DNA from 3 places in the Patulibacter brassicae genome. Region 1 is predicted to be linked to each of the others. Evidence: riboswitches for the same ligand, from Rfam matches in the RefSeq annotation. Region 1 holds a riboswitch; each other region holds the start of a gene.
What was found. Region 1 has a riboswitch for cyclic di-AMP ahead of SK069_RS16190 (hypothetical protein). Riboswitches for the same ligand answer to the same signal wherever they lie in the genome.
Positions count from the first base shown of each region.

Region 2: another riboswitch for cyclic di-AMP. It lies ahead of SK069_RS01390 (septal ring lytic transglycosylase RlpA family protein); the one in region 1 lies ahead of SK069_RS16190 (hypothetical protein).
Region 3: another riboswitch for cyclic di-AMP. It lies ahead of SK069_RS05275 (peptidoglycan DD-metalloendopeptidase family protein); the one in region 1 lies ahead of SK069_RS16190 (hypothetical protein).

Region 1 covers NZ_JAXAVX010000011.1:30,076-36,679, forward strand. Annotated here, with positions in the region: gene SK069_RS16185 (DNA polymerase III subunit alpha) at 1-1,163, shown strand, start outside; cyclic di-AMP (ydaO/yuaA leader) riboswitch at 1,433-1,581, shown strand; gene SK069_RS16190 (hypothetical protein) at 1,589-2,185, shown strand; gene SK069_RS16195 (carboxymuconolactone decarboxylase family protein) at 2,566-3,117, shown strand; gene SK069_RS16200 (winged helix-turn-helix transcriptional regulator) at 3,176-3,550, shown strand; gene SK069_RS16205 (glutamine synthetase family protein) at 3,616-4,953, shown strand; gene SK069_RS16210 (hypothetical protein) at 5,029-5,715, opposite strand; gene SK069_RS16215 (thioredoxin domain-containing protein) at 5,889-6,604, opposite strand, start outside.
Region 2 covers NZ_JAXAVX010000001.1:281,158-287,761, reverse strand. Annotated here, with positions in the region: gene SK069_RS01410 (hypothetical protein) at 1-166, opposite strand, end outside; gene SK069_RS01405 (PaaI family thioesterase) at 240-644, shown strand; gene SK069_RS01400 (hypothetical protein) at 653-1,033, opposite strand; gene SK069_RS01395 (RNA polymerase sigma factor) at 1,030-1,590, opposite strand; cyclic di-AMP (ydaO/yuaA leader) riboswitch at 1,773-1,970, shown strand; gene SK069_RS01390 (septal ring lytic transglycosylase RlpA family protein) at 1,979-2,743, shown strand; gene dinB (DNA polymerase IV) at 2,812-3,930, shown strand; gene SK069_RS01380 (alpha/beta fold hydrolase) at 3,977-4,780, shown strand; gene aat (leucyl/phenylalanyl-tRNA--protein transferase) at 4,856-5,662, shown strand; gene SK069_RS01370 (hypothetical protein) at 5,550-6,604, opposite strand, start outside.
Region 3 covers NZ_JAXAVX010000002.1:56,189-62,792, reverse strand. Annotated here, with positions in the region: gene SK069_RS05280 (DUF4352 domain-containing protein) at 1-616, shown strand, start outside; gene SK069_RS05275 (peptidoglycan DD-metalloendopeptidase family protein) at 714-3,131, opposite strand; cyclic di-AMP (ydaO/yuaA leader) riboswitch at 3,139-3,292, opposite strand; gene SK069_RS05270 (glycoside hydrolase 5 family protein) at 3,396-4,529, opposite strand; gene SK069_RS05265 (glycoside hydrolase family 26 protein) at 4,707-6,604, opposite strand, start outside.

The sequences.
Region 1 (6,604 bases):
GGCTCATCGCCGACTACGCCGGCACGGGCCTGACGAGCGGGCCGCACCCGATGGAGCTCCTGCGCGCGCAGGTCGCCCGGCACGGGGTGCGCACGAGCGCGGACCTGCCCCACGCTCGGCACAACAGCGCGGTGCGGGTCGCGGGGCTCGTGCTCGCCCGCCAGCGCCCCGGCAGCGCGAAGGGCGTCACCTTCCTCCTCCTGGAGGACGAGGTCGGCACGATCAACCTCGTCATCCCGCCCTCGGTGTACCTGCGGGACCGGCTCGCGGTGCGAACCGAGCCGCTGGTCGTCGCCGAGGGGCGGCTGGAGCGCCACCGCGACGGCGGCGGCCAGATCAACGTCGTCGTCGGGCGGCTGCGTCCGCTCGACGAGCTCACGGAGGAGACGGGTGCCGTCGTGCGGCAGCTGCACGCGATGAGCCCGGTCGAGCTCGACCACTGGGCGCGACAGCAGGACCGCCAGGTGGCTGCCGGCGGCGCGGTCGCCGTCGCCGGTGGCGGTGCGGGCGCGCCGGCCGCTCGCGCGGCGGGCGGGCGGGCGCCGGCCGGGCCACGATCCGTGGCGTGGTCCGGGGCAGGATCGGGCGATGGCGCCGCTGGCCGCGGGGGCGGGACCCGTCCGGGTCCGATCCGATCCGGCGGGGGTGGAGGCGGCGGCCCCCGGGTCCCGGGAGCGGGCGCTTCGTCCCCGGCGCGCCCCGAGGGCCCGCCGCTCGTCGTCCTGCCGGGCGGCGCCGCCGGGGACCCCACCGCGCATGGCGGGCACGAGGGCCGCACGACGGCGCCGCGCGGCGGCGCTCCCGGTCCGGCCGCTCCCGGATCCGCTCCATCCGGTCCGGCCGCTGCCCCGCCCGGGGCCGCCGCTCTCGGTCCCGCCGCCTCCGGATCCGCTCCCGCGCCACCCGGTCCGGCCGCTCCCGGCTCCGCCCCCGCCGCTCCCGCGCCACCCGGTCCGGCCGCGCCCGTGGCTCCCGGCTCCGCGCCCGTGGACCCCGCCGCTCCCGGGCGTGGTCCCGCCCCACGCACCGGCACCCGCCATGCCTCGCCCGCGGACGGGGACCGCCCCTCGGGGGCAGGGGACCCGGCGGAGCCCGATCCCGGGGCGCTGCGCGGCGTCGCACCCGACGTCATGCACTTCGGGCGCGGAAGGGGCGGCCGATGAGGCGGCCGTCGCCGCCCCGCCCGTGCCGGCAGGCGGGTTCCGCCGGTCGAGGCGTCAGGATCCTCGTCCCATGTCGGGTGCGACGCGTGCGAGCAGGGCCCTCCGGCCCGTCGCCACCGCGCGCCGCGACGGGGTGAGCGGGCGCCTCGCGCGCCCGCGCGTGATCGGTCATCGACACGCGTGCCACAAGAAATCCCTGCTCCTGCAAGACATCGTGCAAGATGTGCACGATGGCGACGCGTTCTCGCAGCGTCCAAGACCGGTGCTATCCTGGCTCCACGCTGAGTTCCCGGAGCACGCCTGCCGCCGGCGTCCGGGAAGCGGGGGACCCACGAGCACGGGGCGAATCGGCATCAGCCGTAGCGCTACTCCAGCGCGAGTCCGACAGCTAACCTCGCAAGCGCGCCGGAGCACGAGACCACGTCATGGCGAACGACCGCGACCAACCCTGGTGGGCTGACGCACAGGATTACCGCAACCGCGGTGACCGTCGTCGTTCCTCCACGGGTCGCCGTGCCGCCGACGAGCGCCGCTCCGCCGGTGACCGCCGGCGCGAGGCGTCGTCGCGCCCGCGTCAGCGCCTCGATCTCGACGACGATCGGCTGCCCGTCGTCCGCCGCGAGGACCGCCGCGACGGCCCGCGTCGCTACGAGGACGACTTCTCCACGTCGGCGGCCGCCGCTCGCCGTCGCCGCGCCGCCGCCGCCCGCGCCGCTGCCCAGCAGCGCCGCGCGCGCCAGCGGCGCCCCGAGGTCGTCGAGTTCCAGTGGATCGACGACTCGCCCTTCGCGGCCGGGGGCGAGGACGAGCGGCTGCGCCGCGAGCGCGACCGTCGCGCCCGCGACCGCGATCTGCCGGCCCGTCGGCCCGGCACTCGCCGGCCCGCCCGGCGTCGCACGATGACGCCGCTCGCGCGGCCCGAGAAGCTGCTGCTCTACGCGGCGCTGCTCGGCCTCTTCCTCATCCTCGCCGCGGCGACGACGTCGGACGCGTCCGTCGTCCCGCACGCGCTGCCGCGCTAGTCGGCGCGCTCCACGCCGGCGACGCCGACCCGGCGCGCGCCGCCGTTCGCGCCGTTGCGTGGCCGTCGCGTCGACGCGTCCGGGTGGCCATCTCCCGCGATCCGTCGCGCGATCGATGGTGTGCCCGTTCGCAGGGAGGGGTAGAGCACCCTCAGGCCCGCTCCGGGCCCGTCGCACCGGCCGGCGGACCAGGGGAGGCCGGGGCTCCGACCTGCGTCGAAGGCGCCGTACGGCGTCCACCGCGCGCGGCCTGCGGAGACCCTTGCAAAGCGAACGATCGGGTCCTAGACTTACGTTCGGTAAGTCACTTCACTTGTTGAAGTGATGATAAAGCCGTCCCGCACTCACACCAGCTCTGGAAGGTCGCGATGCCCAACGCGATGAGCCGTTTCACCATCCACGACGATCTGTCGGCGCCCGAGGGGTCGCTGCCGGTGCTCAAGGGTGCGCTGCACTCGGCCGGCCAGCTGCCGAACCTCGTCGGGGTCCTCGCCGGGTCGCCGGCGGCGCTGCGGGGCTACGCGCGGTTCACGAGCGAGCTGCGTCACGGCAGCCTCGACGCCCCGACGAAGGAGCGCCTCTCCCTCGCCGTCGCCGAGCACTTCCGCTCGGAGCCCGGCCTGAAGATGCACCTGCGCACCGCGCGCGTCGCGGGCCTGGGGATCGACGAGGTCAAGGCGGCGCGCGAGTTCCGCTCCGAGGACGAGAAGCAGGACATCCTGCTGCGCTACATCGGCCACCTGCTCCAGCGGCGCAGCCAGCCGCCGGCCCACCTCCAGGAGGAGGCGCTCGAGCTCGGCTGGACCGAGGAGCAGCTGCTCGAGGCGATCGCCTTCGCGTCCGTCGAGGTGTTCTCGGCGCTCGTGAACATCGCGGGGGACGTCCCCGTCGACGGGTCGATGGAGGAGTCGCGCCAGCTGCGCGCGGCGTGATCCGGACCGGCCTCCCGCTCCCGCGCATCCGCGTGGGAGCGGCAGCGGTCCCGCGCGCATGACGAACGCCGACGACCCCATCGACGGCGCCTGCTGCCCGCACTACCACGAGGCGGTCGAGCTCCTCGGCCGTCGCTGGAACGGCGCGATCGTCGCGGTGCTGCTGCGCGGGGGGACGCTGCGCTTCAGCGAGCTGCGCACGGCGGTCCCCGGGCTGTCGGACCGCGTCCTCTCCCAGCGGACGAAGGAGCTCGAGGCCGCCGGGGTCCTGGAGCGCACCGTCTCGCCCGGTCCTCCGGTGCGGGTCGACTACGGCCTGACGCGCAAGGGCCACGAGCTCGGGCCGGCGATCGTCGAGCTGGAGCGCTGGGGACAACGCTGGCTCGGTGAGGATGTCCGGGCGGCGAACGGCCCGGCGCAGCGGCTCGGCTAGCCTGCAGCGTGGCGCGCGGCGTTCCGGCGCCCGTTCCCGACCCACCGCGCAGGAGCACCGACACCGTGGCCGACACCCCCCGTACTCCCGAGGACGTCAAGCGGCTGGTCGCCGAGCACGACATCCGCTTCGTGCGGATGTGGTTCACCGACATCCTCGGTCAGCTCAAGTCGTTCTCGGTCAACGCCTCCGAGCTCGACGACGCCTTCGAGGGCGGGATGGGCTTCGACGGCTCCTCGATCACCGGCTTCAACGCCGTCGAGGAGTCGGACATGATCGCGGTGCCGGACGCGTCGACGTTCGCGATCCTGCCCTGGTCGCCGGCCGAGGAGGGCGTCGCGCGGATGTTCTGCGACGTGCAGACGCCGGAGCGCACGCCGTACGAGGGCGACCCGCGCTACATCCTGCGTCGCGCCGTCCAGCGGATGGAGTCGATGGGGTTCGACCACTTCAACGTCGGGCCCGAGCTGGAGTACTTCCTCTTCAAGGACGCGAAGGACCCCGTCCCGCTCGACGAGGGCGGCTACTTCGACCTCACGGCCCTCGACGCCGGCTCCGACGTCCGCCGCGACACCGCGCTGGCGCTCGAGCAGCTCGGGATGAAGGTGGAGTACAGCCACCACGAGGGCGGTCCGTCGCAGCACGAGATCGACATCCGCTACGCGGACGCCCTGAAGATGGCCGACGACTGCATGACCTACCGGCTGACGGTCAAGGAGATCGCGATGCAGCACGGCTGGCACGCGACCTTCATGCCCAAGCCGATGACGGGGGAGAACGGCTCGGGGATGCACACGCACCTGTCGCTCTTCCGCGACGGGCGCAACGCGTTCTTCGACCCGGACGACCGGTTCTTCCTCTCGGACGTCGGCAAGGCGTTCATCGCGGGGCAGCTGCGCCACGCGCGCGAGATGTCCGCCGTCTTCGCCCAGTGGGTCAACAGCTACAAGCGCCTGGCGCCCGGCTACGAGGCGCCGGTCTACGTCGCCTGGTCCCGCCGCAACCGCTCGGCGCTCGTGCGCGTCCCGCTCTACCACCCCGGCAAGGAGCAGGCCACGCGGATGGAGCTGCGCTGCCCCGACCCGGCGTGCAACCCGTACCTCGTCTTCGCGCTGCTGCTGCACGCGGGACTCGACGGCATCGAGCGCGGCTACGAGCTGCCCGAGCCGATGGAGCGCAACCTCTACCACCTGTCGCCGGACGACCGGCGGCGCCTGGGCATCGAGCAGCTGCCCGAGACGCTCGGCGAGGCCGTCGAGCTGGCGGCGGAGTCCGAGCTCGTGCTGCGGGCCCTCGGCGAGCACACCCTCGACCGGTTCGTCGAGATCAAGCGCGAGGAGTGGGAGGACTACCGCGTCCAGGTCACGCGGTGGGAGCTGGACCGGTACCTCCCGGTCCTCTGATCCGGTCCCGGATCCGGCGGCGCGGTGCGCCGCCGGCCGGGAGGCGGCCCGCCGCACGAGGCGGCGGCGCGTGGATCAGAAGTAGCGCCGGATGACCCGCACCGTCTGGCGCAGGTACGGCTTGGAGGTGTCCAGCCGCGAGCCGGCGTGGACGTAGAGGGTGAAGCTGCGGCCGCCGCTGCGCGGGATCGCGGACTTCTTCACGCGGACGTAGCCGCAGGCGTTCGCGCGGCCCAGGCGCGTGCGCTTCACCGTCTTGCTGCCCTTCTTCCACGTGGCGTAGACCGTCTTGGAGCCGGTGAGCGTCTCCGTCAGGCCCGACACGCGCCAGACGCGCTTGGAGTAGGCGCCGCGGGGGCGGTTGGCGAGGTCGAGGGCGAGGTTCGTGACCTTGACCTTCGTGCTGCCGGTGTCGAGGGAGCCGTTCGGGCCGAACTCGCGGACGCGGATCTCGATCGTGCGGCCGGCGCTGGGGCTGATCGAGCCGGTCGAGAACGAGTTGACGAGCGACGCGGTGGCGTTGCCCGCGCCGTCGAAGGAGCCCGTGACCGAGCCGGCCTTGCCGTTCACGCCGTAGACCTGCCAGCGGCCGCCGGGCGTGCCGCCGGAGAGCGCGAAGTTCATCGTCTCGGAGGCCTGCGTCGGGACCCGCACGTAGCACGGCTTCGACGGGGTGATCGTCGCGGCGGAGGCGACGGTGGGGACGACCGTGGCCGCTGCGAGGGCGGCGACGGGCAGGGCGAGGGCCGTACGGCGAAGCATGGAGATCCTTCGGAAGGGGGACGGGGGGACGGCGCGAGCGCGCGCCGCGGACCCTATCCGGCCGGGGCGCGCCGGTCGCGCCGGGCAGTCCCATCCTCATCCGATTCTCACGCCGTCCGGGCCCGGATCTCCCCGCGACGAGGGCCGTCAGGGGACGACGCCCGACGGGCCGCTCACGCGTCCAGGAGCGCGCGCAGCTCGCCGGGGTCGGTCACCGGGGCGCGGCACGCGAAGCCCTCGCAGACGTAGGCGGTCGCCCGACCGCCGACGGGGCGGCGACCCTCCAGCAGCGCGACGCCGCGGTCGTCGGCGCCGTCGCCCATCGCCAGCACGACGCCGGGGCGGGGACGCTCGCGGACGACGGCGACGAGCGCGCCGCGCTCCGGGGCGGGCCCGACGATCGCGACCTCGCGCGCGGGACGGTGGCGCTCGTCGAGCGCCAGCAGCGACGCGGCGACCGCCTGGGGCGCCCGGGCGGCGAGCGGCGCGGCCAGCCGCAGCCAGCCCTCGGCGGCGGCGACGTGCGCGTGCTCGCCGGTGAGGGCCGCGAGCCGCAGCAGCCCGCGGGCGGTCGCGGCCCCGCCGGAGGGGACGGGCGCGTCGTCCAGCTCCTTGCGGCGCACGAGCAGCGCCTCCGCGTCGTCGGCGGTCGAGAACCAGCCGGCTCCGTCGGGATCCCCGAACCGCGACGCGATCGTCGCCGCCAGCTCCTGCGCCCAGGCGAGGTCGGCCGGATCGCCGTCCGCCTCGAAGAGCGCGATCGCCGCCTCGAGCAGGAAGCCGTGATCCTCGAGCACGGCGGCGTGCCGTGCCCGGACGGTCCCGTCGGGCCCCGGCCGCGGGCACCAGCTGCGCCGCAGGCGGCCGTCGACGGTGAGCTCGCGCCGGA
Region 2 (6,604 bases), on a different contig from region 1:
CGACGTCGTCCGGGGCGAGGCCGTCGACGGCGTCGAGGGCGCGCTCGCGGACGAGCTCGGGCGTCATGCCCAGGGCCCCCGCCAGCTCCTCGTACGCCATGCCGCGCCGCAGCACGAGCTGCAGCACCGCCTGCTGGTCCGGATGCAAGCTCTCCACGCGCGGCATCGCGCGGAATCTAGCGGTCGTCGCGTTGCGAACGCGTAATGGTCGCCCGGGCGCGCCCTCGTAGGATCGAGGCATGGAGCTGCCGACGACGATCCCGCACGAGCGCACCCTGGACGGCCTGATCGGACTTCGTGTCCACGATCAGGGCGACGGGTGGATCGAGGCGAGCGTCCCGGTGGTCGACGGCGTCCGCCAGCCGATGGGCCTCGTGCACGGCGGCGTCTACGCGGCGATCGCCGAGTCGGTGACCTCGATGGCCACCGCCGCCGCGGTGATGCCGGACGGGTTCGTGGCCCAGGGGCTCTCGAACGCGACGAACTTCCTGCGGCCGATCCTCGAGGGCACCGTCCACGCGCGGGCCGACCGGCTGCACCGGGGGCGCACGACCTGGGTCTGGGACGTCCGGATGACCGACGACGCGGGTCGGCTGGCGGCGACGACGCGGATGGTGATCGCCGTCCGGGCGCTCGCCGGCTGAGCCGACCCTCAGCCGCCGAGGGCCCGCGCGACGAACGCCTGCAGGCGCGGGTCGTCGGCCCGCGAGAAGCGCGCCGCGCGTCCGCCGGCCCGCACGAGCACGTCCGCCCGTCGGGGCCGCACGCGCACGACGACGGCCTGGCCGAGCGCGCGGACGGCGGGCCGGTCCTCGGCGCCGATCCGCCGGGCGTAGGCCTCGATCAGCCGCCGGCCCCGCGCGTCGGGCACCTCGACGACGACCCCGTCGGCGACCGGCGCGGCGACGGGCGACCCGGTGCGCGGGTCGTCCCCGCCGGCCAGGCGCACGACGACCACCGCCAGGAGGATGGCGACGGCGGCGCTCAGCGCCAGGAGCGTCGGGGCCGTGCTCCGCCGCCGCGGCGCGCTCACAGCAGCTGCGACAGGGCGGCGAGGAAGCCCGCCGCGACGTCCGAGGTCTCCAGCTCGGTCCGCAGCCGGAGGAGGCCGAGGCGGATCCGGCCCTTGACCGTTCCCTGGGGCACCCCCGCGCGCGAGGCGATCTCGCTCGTCGTGAGATCGCCCCAGTAGGCGAGCCAGATCGCCTCCCGCTGGGGCTGGGGGAGCGTCGCGAGCGCGCGGATGAGCGCGCGCTCGGTCGCCCGGCGCTCGGCCTGGGACGCGACGGCGGGCTCGGCGGCGGCCGCCGCCGGACGCAGCCGGTCCTCGGCGCGCGCGGCCACCTGCTGCCGGCGGGCGAGGTCGAGCGCCCGCGAGCGGGCGAGGAGGCGGACGTAGGCGCCGAGCGGGCCGCGGGTCGGGTCGAAGCCCTCCGGGTGGTGCCAGAGGCGGAGGAACACGTCGTGCACGACGTCCTCGACCTCGGCGCGCCGCCCGGCGGGACCGAGGATCGCTCCCGCGGCCTGGGCGGCACCGGGCGCGTGCTCGGCGTACGCGCGGGCGAAGCTCTGGGGGTCGCGGAGGTCCATGGCCGGAGTGCGGTCGCGGGCTCGGGCGCCCGCACCACCGACGAAGGGTAGCGGGACGCCAGGTCAACGCCAATGCGCCAGTGTGTCGACCGGGCCTGGCACGGCGCCACGGATCCGGCGCCCGACCGCTCTGTGCGCGAACGCACGTTCGCGCCGGGAACGGCCGCGTACGGTGATCCGACCGTTCACCGACGCCGAGTCGGCGCGCATCGGTGCGCGCCGAGCGGGGGACCCACTTGTTCCCTGCCCGATCCCTCTCGGGCGGAGCCGGGGCGAATCGGACGCTGCTGCGTCCGTAGCGCCCGTCGACACGACCGACCGGTCCGTGTCGCCGGGTGCGAGCCCGTCAGCTCACCTCGTAGGCGTCACGACCAGAAGAGGTCCTGCCATGTCCGTGACCCATGACGGAAGCGTCATGTCACCGCGCGTCGCCCTGACCATGGGGCTCGTGGTGACCCTCGCCGCGACGGCCGCGCCCGCGATCGCGGCCGAGTCGACCGGTGCCGAGACGTCCCAGCCGGGCGTCGAGGCTCCCGCGTCCGGTGGCGCCGGTGCCGCCGCGACGCCCGCCGCCGCCCCGGCGGCGACCGCGAAGCCGCGCCGCCCGCGGCTGCGCGTGACGAGCGAGCGCGGGGACGTCCGCGTCGGCGGCCGCGCGCGGTACCGCGGTCGCGTGACCGCCGTCCCGCGCAGCACGCTCGTGCGGCTCGAGGTCCGCCGCGCGGGCCGCTGGCGCGAGGCCGACCGGGCGCGCACGTCGTCCTCCGGGCGGTTCCGGCTGGCGACGACCGTGCGTCGGACCGGCGACCTGGCCACGCGGATCCGCGTGGCGGGGACGACCCACGCCCGCGCGATCAGCCGTCGCGTCGAGCGCGTGCACGGCTTCCGGGCGACGTACGCCTCGTACTACGGCCCCGGCCTGTACGGCGGCGCCCTGGCCTGCGGCGGGCGCCTGAGCCCCGGGACGATCGGCGTCGCGCACAAGACGCTGCCCTGCGGCACCCGGCTGACGTTCAAGCACGGCGGCCGCACCGTGCAGGCCCGCGTCATCGATCGCGGCCCGTACGTCGCGGGACGCGAGTTCGACCTCACCGCGGCGACGAAGGGCCGCCTCGGCTTCGGCAGCACCGGCACGGTGCTGGTCGACCGCTAGGACCACCCGCGAGGGACGGGGCGAACGGACGTTCGCCCCGCCGCCGCGCGGCGGGCTACCCTGGACGGGTGGCTCCCGCCCGCCAGCGCCAGGACGACGGCCGCGCGACCGACGCCGCGCCGGCCGCCGATCCGGTTCGCTGCGTCGGGCACCTCGACTGCGACGCGTTCTTCGCCGCCGTCGAGCTGCTGCGCCGCCCCGAGCTGCGCGGCCGGGCGGTGATCGTCGCGCACGACGGGCCCCGGTCGGTCGTCACCACGGCGACCTACGAGGCCCGCCGCCACGGCGTCGGCTCGGCGATGCCGCTCTCGGTCGCCCGCCGGCGGTGCCCGGAGGCGATCCTCGTCCCGCCGGACCTCGACGCCTATCGCGAGGCGTCGCAGGCCGTGATGTCGATCGTGCGGGACGAGATCGACGTCGTCCAGCAGATGAGCCTCGACGAGGCCTACCTGGAGCTGACGGGCATGCTCGCGCCTCGCGCCGCACTGCGGCGGCTCGTGGCGCGGATCAAGCGGGAGACGGCGCTCGACGTCTCCGTCGGCATCGGCCCGAGCAAGCTCGTCGCGAAGCTCGCCTCCGACGCAGAGAAGCCGCGCGGGTTCGTCGTGCTGGACCGCCGGGCCGCCTGGCGGCGCTGGGCCGACGAGCCGCCCGGGCTGCTGCCCGGCATCGGGCCGCGCACGGCGACCGGCCTGGAGGAGCGCGGCATCCGCACGATCCGGCAGCTCGCCGGCGTCGACGTCGCCCAGCTCGCCGAGTGGTTCGGGCCACGGACCGGGCCGTGGCTGCACCGCCGCTGTCGCTTCGACGACGACGATCCCGTCGAGCCGGTCCGCGAGCCGGTGTCCGAGAGCCGCGAGACGACCTTCTCGATCGACCTCGACGATCCCGACGACCTCGAGCGGGAGCTGCGGCGCCTCTCGCTGAAGCTCGCCGAGGCGCTCGACGCCCAGGGCCGGCGCGGGCGGACCGTCGGGATCAAGGTCCGGCTCGCCGACTTCACGACCGTCACCCGGTCGCGGACCCTGCCGCGCTCGATCGACGACGGCGAGCTCGTCGCGGAGCTCGCGGTCGGGCTGCTGCGCGAGTACGGGCCGCCGGCGCCGGTGCGCCTGCTCGGCGTGCGACTCGCCGGCCTCGAGCTCGTCGACGGCCCGGGCGCGCAGCTGGCGCTGCCGCTCGGCTGAGGCCGACGACCGAGGGCCCCGGGCGGCCGCTCGGGATACTCCGGTCATGCCCCTGAACGTGCTCGTCGACGGTGCCGACGGTCCCCGCGCACCGGTGCTGCTGCTCCACGGCCTGACGGCGACGCACCGCTACGTCGTGATGGGCAGCCGCAAGCTCGAGCGGCTCGGGCATCCCGTCATCGCCTACGACGCGCGCGGCCACGGGGCGTCGGACCCGCCGGCCGATCCCGACGCCTACGAGTACGCCGACCTGGCCGCCGACGCGCAGCGCGTGCTGGACGAGCAGGGCGTCGAGCGCGCGGTGCTCGTCGGGGCCTCGATGGGCGCCCACACCGCCGTCCGGGTGGCGCTGGAGGCGCCGGAGCGCGTCGTCGGCCTCGTCCTCGTCACCCCGGCGTTCCTGCCCGGACGGGAGCAGCATCCGGCGGCGCTCGAGCGGTGGGACCGGCTCGCCGCCGGCCTGCGGGACGGCGGCGTCGACGGGTTCCTCTCCGCGTACCGCTTCGACGACGTCCCCGAGGCGTGGCGCGACACGGTGCGGACCGTCACCCGGCAGCGGCTCAGCCAGCACGAGCACCCCGAGGCCGTCGCCGACGCGCTGCGCGTCGTGCCGCGCAGCGCCGCGCTGGAGGAGCTCGCCGAGCTCGAGGCGATCAGCGTCCCGACGACCGTCGTCGGCAGCCGAGACGAGGCCGACCCGACGCACCGGCTGGCGACCGCCGAGCGCTACGCCGCCACGATCCCGGGGGCGTCGCTCGTCGTGGAGGAGGAGGGCGAGTCGCCGATCGCGTGGCGCGGCGCCCGGCTGTCGACCGTGGTGGCCGAGACCGCCGAGCGGGCACAGGGCTGAGCGCCCACGCGCCCGGGTGGTCCTGGTGTCCGAAGCGCCCACCCCGCCGCCGGTGGTCCGCTACCGTGGCCAGCAGTGGAGAGCGGCGGTGCGCACACCGACGACGGCAGCTGGATCCTCGACCCGCCGGGGATGCTGTTCGTCTACGAGCAGGGCGCGTTCCCGATGGACACGCGCGGCGAGGACGGGCAGTTCCGCGTCGCGGCCTACCGGGCCGACCCGCGCGCGATCCTCGACCTCGACGCGATCCGGCTGCCGCGCACGCTGCGCCGCACGATCCCGCGCCACGGCTTCCGCCTGACCGTCGACGCGGCCTTCTCCGAGGTCGTCGAGCACTGCGCGCACCGTCCCGGTCTCGGGCCGGGGGAGGTGTGGCTGACGCCGCGCCTGGCGGGGGCCTACCGCGCCCTGCACCGCTGGGGTCACGCCCGGAGCTTCGAGGTCTGGGACGGCGACGCGCTCGTCGGCGGGACCTTCGGCGTCGCGCTCGGCCGGGCCCACACGCTCGAGTCGATGTTCCACCTCGCGCCCGACGCCGGCAGCGCCGCGGTCCTGCACGCCGCGGTCCGCATGCGCGGGGCGGGCTACCGGCTGCTCGACGTGCAGCAGCGCACGCCGCACACCGCGCGGCTCGGCGTGCGCGAGGTCGCCGAGGCGGAGTTCCTCGAGCGGCTCCGGTGGGCGCTCTCGCCGGGGCTGCGTCCCGCCGCGCTGCGGCGGGACGCGGGGCCGGCCGATGGCCACGAGCTCGTGGCCGCCATCGACCGGCTCACCGCAGCCCGCGGAAGGTCCTCCAGGTCGCTCGGGACTGTCCGCCGAACGTCAGGAGACCGGACTGCCATTCGTGGCCGGTTCCCGGATCGCGCAGCTGGTACCAGGTGAAGCTCCGGACCTTGCGGCGCTTCGCGTAGCTCCAGGCCTGGCGCAGGTAGCGGGCCGCGCGGCTCGTCGGGGTGCGGCTGCTGCCGCGCGTGCGGTAGGCGAACTCCGTGATGTGGACGTTGCGCGCGGCCTTCGCCGGCATCCGCCCGGCCCGGGCCAGCCGGCGCAGCTCGACCATCGCGTAGGGCAGGTTGCCCATCGTCCACGCGTCCCGGGTGCGGGAGCGCTTCGTCGGCGGATGGGTGAAGTCGTGGGTGTGCAGCGCGAACCCGTCGGCGCGGAGCCTGGCCCGGCGGCAGGACGCGGACCGCGACCGCAGCCGGTAGCGCGACGTCACGCAGAGCGCCTCGCGCAGGAACGCCCCCGGGTTGCGCGCGTTTCGGGTGCGGGCGTTCGGGGCCATCTCGCCGACGAGCACCGGGACCGACGGGCGCACGCGCTTGTACGCGGCGTACCCGCGGTTGGAGAGCGTCACCCAGCGGCGCGGCTGGTTCAGCGGCCACATCGAGCGGAAGTTCGGCTCGTTCCACGTGATGAACGCGGCGACCGGCAGCCCGTCCATCGCCTCGGCGACCGACGCGGCGAACGACCCGTAGGCGTCGATGAGCGAGCTCGTGATCCGGCGCGGTGTCGCGCGCTGGCGGTTGATCGGGGCGTAGATCCCGATGAGCAGGCGCGCGCCCGCGCGGTCGCGACCCTCCTCGGCGGTGCGGCGCAGGACGGCGGCGGTGCCGGGGTCGATCGTCCGCTGCGCGCCGTCCCAGTTCACGAGCACCCGAACGCGGGTGACCCTCGCGGCGTGGGCGGCGCGCCAGAACGACGCGCGCAGCGCCGGGTCGCCGCTGAAGGCCATCCGCACGTCCTGGAGCCCCTTCGCCATCCGCGCGCTCGCCGCCCCCGGCGCGGCGAGCCCCCCGAGGAGCGCCGTGACGATCGCGAGGG
Region 3 (6,604 bases), on a different contig from region 1:
CGTCGTGCTCGTCATCATCGGCGCCGTCGCCGGTGGCGGCGACGACGAGCCCTCGTCGTCCGGCGACGCCGACAAGGCGACGACGAGCGAGACTCGCGAGGACGCCTCCGGGAGCGGGAAGGCCGAGGACGGCGACGGGAAGGACAAGGACGACGCCGGCTGCGGCACGAGCGCCACGAGCGACTGCACGCCGCGGGTGGGCCCCGACGGTCAGGTCCGCGTCGACGCGCTGTACTACCGCCTCGTCGGCGTGCGGACCGCCGAGACGCTCGGCGACCAGGAGTACGGCCTCGGCGAGCGCGCCGACGGCGTGTTCGTCATCGCGAAGATCCGGGTCCGCTCCGACAAGGACGAGTCGGCGACGCTCACCGACCGCGTCTTCCAGCTCGAGGTCGACGGCAACACGTACGACCCCGACAGCGAGGGCACGATCGCCGCGGTCGGCGCGCGCGAGGAGCCGTTCTTCCTCAAGGACATCGGCCCGGACGCGACGACGACCGGCACCGTGGTCTACGACGTCCCGCGGTCGGTGCTGCGCAAGAAGCCGGCGCTGCGGTTCAACGAGCTCGGCTTCGGCGACGGGCACGGGTACATCACCCTGCCGTCGCTGGACTGACGCCCGGCCGCGCCCGCCGACGCGCCCGCCGAGGGCCGGCGGGCGCGGAACCGGCGCGACCGACCGCGCGAGGCGGCCGGTCGGGTCGGGACGGGGCTCAACCCGCGACGGCCGCCGCCTGCGGCGCGGCGGCGTCGGACGACGGGGTCGCGGCGTCGGCCGCGGGCGCCGGCGTCGCCGCCGGCTCGGGGGCGGCGGTCGGCCCGGACGCCGACGCCTCGACGGCGGCCTCGGGCGCGGCCGTGGCCGGCTCCGGCGCAGCCGTCTCCGTCGCGGGCTCCGGCGCGGACGTCTCCGCCGCGAGCTCCGGCGTCGCAGCAGGCTCCGGCGCGGACGTCTCCGCCGCGGGCTCCGGCGTCGCAGCAGGCTCGGGCGCGGACGTCTCCGCCGCGGGCTCCGGCGCCGCAGCAGGCTCTGGCGCCGCACCCGACTCCGGCGCAGCCGACTCCGCCGCGGGCTCCGGCGCCGGCGTCTCGGCCGCGGGGTCCGGCGTCGCAGCAGGCTCCGGCGCAGCCGTCTCGGCCGCGGGCTCCGGCGTCGCGGGCGACTCCGCGGTCGCCGCCTCCGGCGCCGCGGTCGCATCCGTGGCGCCGGCAGCATCCTCGGCCCCGGACGGGGCGTCGACCGTCGCCGTCGCGTCGACGGTCGCCGTCGACGCGTCGTCCGCCTCGGCGGTGCCGTCGACCGGTGCCTCGCCCGCGGGAGCGGCCGCGTCGGCCGTCGCGGCGCCGGCCTCGGTCGGCGTCGCCGCCGGGTCCGCGGTCGCCTCGGCCACGGCGTCCGCAGCCGCGACCGCCGCCGCGGCCTGCGCCGGGTCGACGCCGGCCTGCGCCGCCAGCAGCGCCTGCTGCTGGGCCGCGTCGACCGTCGCCGGATCCGCGGCGGAGCGCTCGAGCTGGACGCCGCCGGTGGTGGCCAGCGACGCCTTCTGCAGCGACGCCGACGACGCCGTGGCGGAGGCCTGCGTCGCCGTCGCCGCGGCGCCGCCCTCGGCCGTCGCGGTCCGGGCGCTCGCCTTCGCCGTGCCGGCGGTGCGGTAGTACGGAGCCGGGTCGACGGCGGTCCCGTTCTTGCGGACCTCGAAGTGCAGGTGGGGACCGGTCGTGCGGCCCGTCATGCCGACGTAGCCGACGACGTCGCCCGCCTGGACCTTCGAGCCCTTCGCGACCGCGTTCTTCGACATGTGGGCGTAGCAGGACTCCAGGCCCGCGCCGTGGTCGACGCAGACCATGTTCCCGTAGCCGTCCTGGGACCCGGAGAACGACACCGTGCCGGCCATGTACGACTTGATCGGGGTCCCGATGGCCGCCGCGATGTCCATGCCGGCGTGCTGCCGTCCGCCGCGCGGCCCGAAGTTCGACGAGACCGTCCCGTTGACCGGCTTCACGGTGCTCGACCCGCTCGCGGTCCCGCCCTCGTCGGCGGTGCTCGGCGTGGTCGCCGTGCCGGAGTCGTCGTTCGTCGTCGGCGGCGCGGCCGGGCTGCCCTCCGCGCCACCCACCGCCGCGCTCGCGCCGGCGGAGCCCGAGCCCGAGCCGCTCGACGCCGAGCCGCCCTTGCCCTTCGCGCTCGAGGACGCCGGTGCGGCGTCCGCGCGCTCGGCCGTGCGGACGGGACCGCCGTCGCCGGTGGCCTTCGCGTGCCCGCCGGTCTGGCGCTGCAGGACGACGCTCTGCCCGCCGTCGGCGGTGCGGACCGCCGAGACGACCTTCAGGGCCGTCGCCGGCGCGGCGCTGCTGCGGACGGACGCGCGCTGCGTGCTGAGCAGCGCCGTCCAGGTCTGCGGCCCGACGACGCCGTCCGCGTTGAGCTGGCGCTGCTGCTGGAAGCGCTTCACGGCCGACTCGGTCGTCGCGCCGAAGTGGCCGTCGGCCTGCAGGCCGAGCCGCTGCTGCACGTCGCGGACCTCGTCGCCGGTGGAGCCGACGAGCAGGACCGGGCGGCTGCGCCCGTCGTCGCTCACGGCGGAGGTCAGGCTGCCGATCGTCGTGCGGCCGGCGTCGTCGGTCGCCGAGGTCGTGTCGCCCGACGTCGACGAGGCCGTGGCCGCACCGACCGCCGGGCCGGCCGTCGAGCCGACCATCGCGAGGCTCATCGCCAGCGCGGCCTTGCGGCGACGGCGCTCGCGCACGCGCTGCAGCGGGACGGTGACCCGCCGGTCGCGGGCCCAGGACAGCGAGCGCTGCCAGACGCTCGGGTCCGCGAGGTCACGACGGCCGGGCGCATCCGGCGCGCCGACCGCGTCGAGCGCGGCGGCGAGCTCGTCGGTGGTGAGGTCCAGCGCGGCCGAGCCGGCCGTCGGCTCGGCGACGTCGGTCGCGGTCGCCAGCGCCTCGGCGAGCGCGGGATCGCGCTCGGGCCGCCAGCCGGCGCGCCGGCGGCGCGGGCCCGTCGTCTCCCCCGCGTGCGCACGTGGGGTGCTCGCGGCCTGTCGGTCGCGGCGCTGGCGGGATCGCTCCCGTGAGGTGCGCCAGTGGTCCGCCCGCGCGAGATCGCGCTGCTGCTGCCCGGTCATGCCGAACGTGTCCTCCTGCGTCGGGCCTACGAGGTGAGCTGACGGGCTCGCGCTTCAGGAGTCGCGCTACGCCTTGCGGCGATTCGCCCCGTGCGGCCCCGGAAGGCCGCGAGTGGTTCCCCCGCCCGCGCGTCGAACGCGCGGCTCGGCCGGTTCTCGGTCCGCGGAGGACCGTAGCGCAGCTGCAAGCGGCCTTGCGGCACTTGAGCGAATCTTCACCGCGGCCTAAGGCGACCAGCGCCGGCGCGCCAGGTCCTCGCCGGCTCAGCGACCCCCGTGCAGCCGGATCGCGCGCTGCAGGACGGCGAAGGCCGGCTTCGGCACGAGGTCGTCGCGCAGGACGCCGTACTGGTGCTGGAAGTCGGTGCTGCTGGAGTCCGCGTCCCGCAGGTCGAACCAGCGGAAGTCCGAGACCCCGTAGCGCGTGCGCGCCTGGACCGCCGCGTCCGTGACCGCCTTCATGACCTTCGCCTGCACCGCCTCGCTGCGACCGGGGCCGGTCGGGTAGCCGGCCTCCGACAGGTGGACCGCCACCCGGCGCCCGAGGCCCGCGCGCACCATGTCGCGCCGCAGCTTGCGCAGGGCCCCATGAACGGTCGTGCGCACCGCCCGCGGGCTCGGCGGGCGCTTGACCTGGGTCGGCCACGTGCCCGGGTAGATGTCGAGCCCGACGTAGTCGACGTTGCGGGCGAACCCGCTCCCGCCCGTCCGGGCGAGCTGCGGCCAGAAGTCCGGCGTCCGCGCGTCCCGGGCGACGTTGAAGCCGATCGCCAGGCCGCGGCGACCGAGCGCCGCGCGCTCCTCCGCCGCGGCGTTCACGCCGCGCACGAGGGCGTCGCGCACCCCGGGGAAGTCGCCGTCCGCGGCGTCCGGCGCACCCGGCACGTTCGCCTCGTTCGTGATCTGCACGCCGACGAGCCCGCTGCGGCCGCCGAACTCGCGCACGACCGCGCGGACGAACCGCTCGTACCCGGGCAGGTCGACCGCGGGGTCGCGGGCCGTCGGCTGGTACCGCAGGACGATCTCCGCCTGGCTGCCGGTGGCCGCGGCGTCGGCGAGCACCCGCTCGAGGTGGATGCGGGCGCCCTCGATCGAGCCGGCGTCGTGGTAGGCCGCGTACTCGTGCAGGACGAACGATCGCCGCCCGGCACGCAGGCGGCGGATCATCGCCAGCCGCTGCCCCTCGTCGACCTCCGGCGCGCGAGCGACCCCGTCGACGGCGCCCGCGTCGCCACCCGGGTAGATCCCGAAGCGGATGGTCGCGGCCCGGTGGGGACCGGCCTCAGCCACGGGGCTCGTCCGCGTCGCCACGACGATGGTCGCCGCGACGGCGACGAGCAGCACGAGGAGCTTCCACCGGCTCATGAGCGTGACGTCGGCGGCGAACGCGCGCAGCATGCGGTGTTCGTCGCGAGATCGACGAACGGACCACGAACGGCGGGATCTCTGGCCGAGGGGCACGGGTCGGGGGATGCGGGCCGCCGCTCGCGCGACGCGGCCCGGCACCGGACGGCGGCAGCTCGCGCGCCGTCGCGGTCGGGGGACCTCCCATGCTAGTCAACCGGCCCTCGCCGATCAGCCGCAGCCGAGGCCCCGGGCGCCGTAGCGCCCCGGGGCGGCCGGCACGAACCGGGGCGCGGACCGGCGGAAGAGCGTCGGCGCGCGGTCCCGCGACAGCGAGTACTCGATGCGCCCGTCGGCGACGGCGAGGCCGGTGAGGTCGACCGTCGTCCCGTACTCGGTCGCCGCGGCGAAGTCGCGGTCCTCCGAGCACGCCGCGCCGGCCCGGAGCGGGATCCGCTGGATGCCCTCCGCACCCCGGTCGCCGGTCTGCGTCCATCGCACGTAGGCGTGGGCACCGTCGAGCTCGACCTCGGGGATCCCGAAGACCCGGCGGGAGGTGTTGTCGCGCCGGAGCAGCACGAAGCCGGGGCGGCCGTCGCGCCGGGTGACGTGCAGCTGGGTGACCGAGCCCGACGGCGTCGGGCGGTACTGGACCCAGGCGATCCAGCGGCCGCTGAGGTCGACCGCGCCGCCCTGCACGGCGCCCATGCCGATCCGCTGCCGCGCGCGGCCGTCGCGGACCGCGTAGAGGCCGCTGGCCCCGCAGCGGGCGGCCGGGCCGTGGCGCAGGACGACGACCGTCCGACGCCAGACCGCCCACCCATCAGCGCCGCAGGGACGACCGGGGAGCGACGAGATCGGCACCGCCGACGCGCCGGGGCGCAGCGCTCGGCGCATGAGCCGGGCGCGTCCGTCCGCGCCGCACCGGCGGTAGACGACCGCGACGCCGGCGTCGCCGTCGCGCCCCAGGTCGGGCAGCGGCGGGCAGGTCGACGTCGCCGGGTCCAGCGGCGCGAAGCGGCCGTCGACGACCTCGACGAGCGCGTAGCGTCGGGCGAGCGTCCGGACGACGCCCACGCGGCGCCCGCCGAGCGCGTCGACCTGCTCGATGATCCCCGGCGCGACCGAGCGGTCCGGGGACGGCGACGGCTTCGTCGTCCCCACGCCGCCCGGGACCGCGAAGCGCCGCACCCGCTGCCCGAACCGCGGGGAGCGCACGCCGCGGGCGAACGCCCGGCGGGCGGCCGGGGACGTGGCGACCCGCCAGTCGGACCGCTTGTCGAGGTCGAACCACACGAGCGCGTCGATCTCGGGGTGCCGCCGCAGGCCGTCGAACATCTGCCCGAGCCAGGCGGCCTTGTCCCCGCCGGCCTCCGCCACGCCGATCTCGCTCAGCTCGACCGGCTTGCCGGGGGCGATCTCCCGCAGCTGCCGCAGCGCGGGACCGAAGATCTCCGCGAAGGGCCGCCACTGCTGGAACCGGATCTGCCGTCCGCCGTTGAACCCCGACAGGCCGACGCGGTCGACGTACCGGTCGCCGGGGTACTCGCCGGGCTTCAGGCGCAGGGGCGCGACCGGGCTCCAGACCCATTCGACGTTCGTCGCTCCCGCGTCGTGGAAGAGCTGCCAGACGTGGCGCCAGGCCCGCGCGTACTCGCCCGGCCGATTCCCGTTGGAGACCTCGGTCCACGGGTACCAGTTGCCGTTCATCTCGTGCGCGAACCGCAGCCGCACGGGCCCGCCGTAGCGGGCGAGATCGGTCGCCCAGCGACGGACGTAGGCGTCGAAGCGGCCGTCGATGATCTCGCGCAGGCGGTACTTCGACCGGTCCGGCGGCCGGCGCGAGTCCCACGGCTCCCACGTGATCTCGGGGATGCTCCCCCGCGCGGCGACGGCCCGCAGCTGCGCCACGTCCGGTCGCGCCACGGACTCCCAGTCGGAGAACCACATGACGACGCCGACGTGGTGCTGGACCGTCCGCTCGAAGCGATCGATGCTCGCGAGGTCCGCCGGGCGCCACGGCCGGTAGGAGTCCTGCGCGAGCACCGCGGTCGTCGCGCCGAGCAGGATCTCGGCCCGCGGGTCGGGCACCGCCGCCACCCCGCGCGAGACCGGAGCGCCGGAGGACG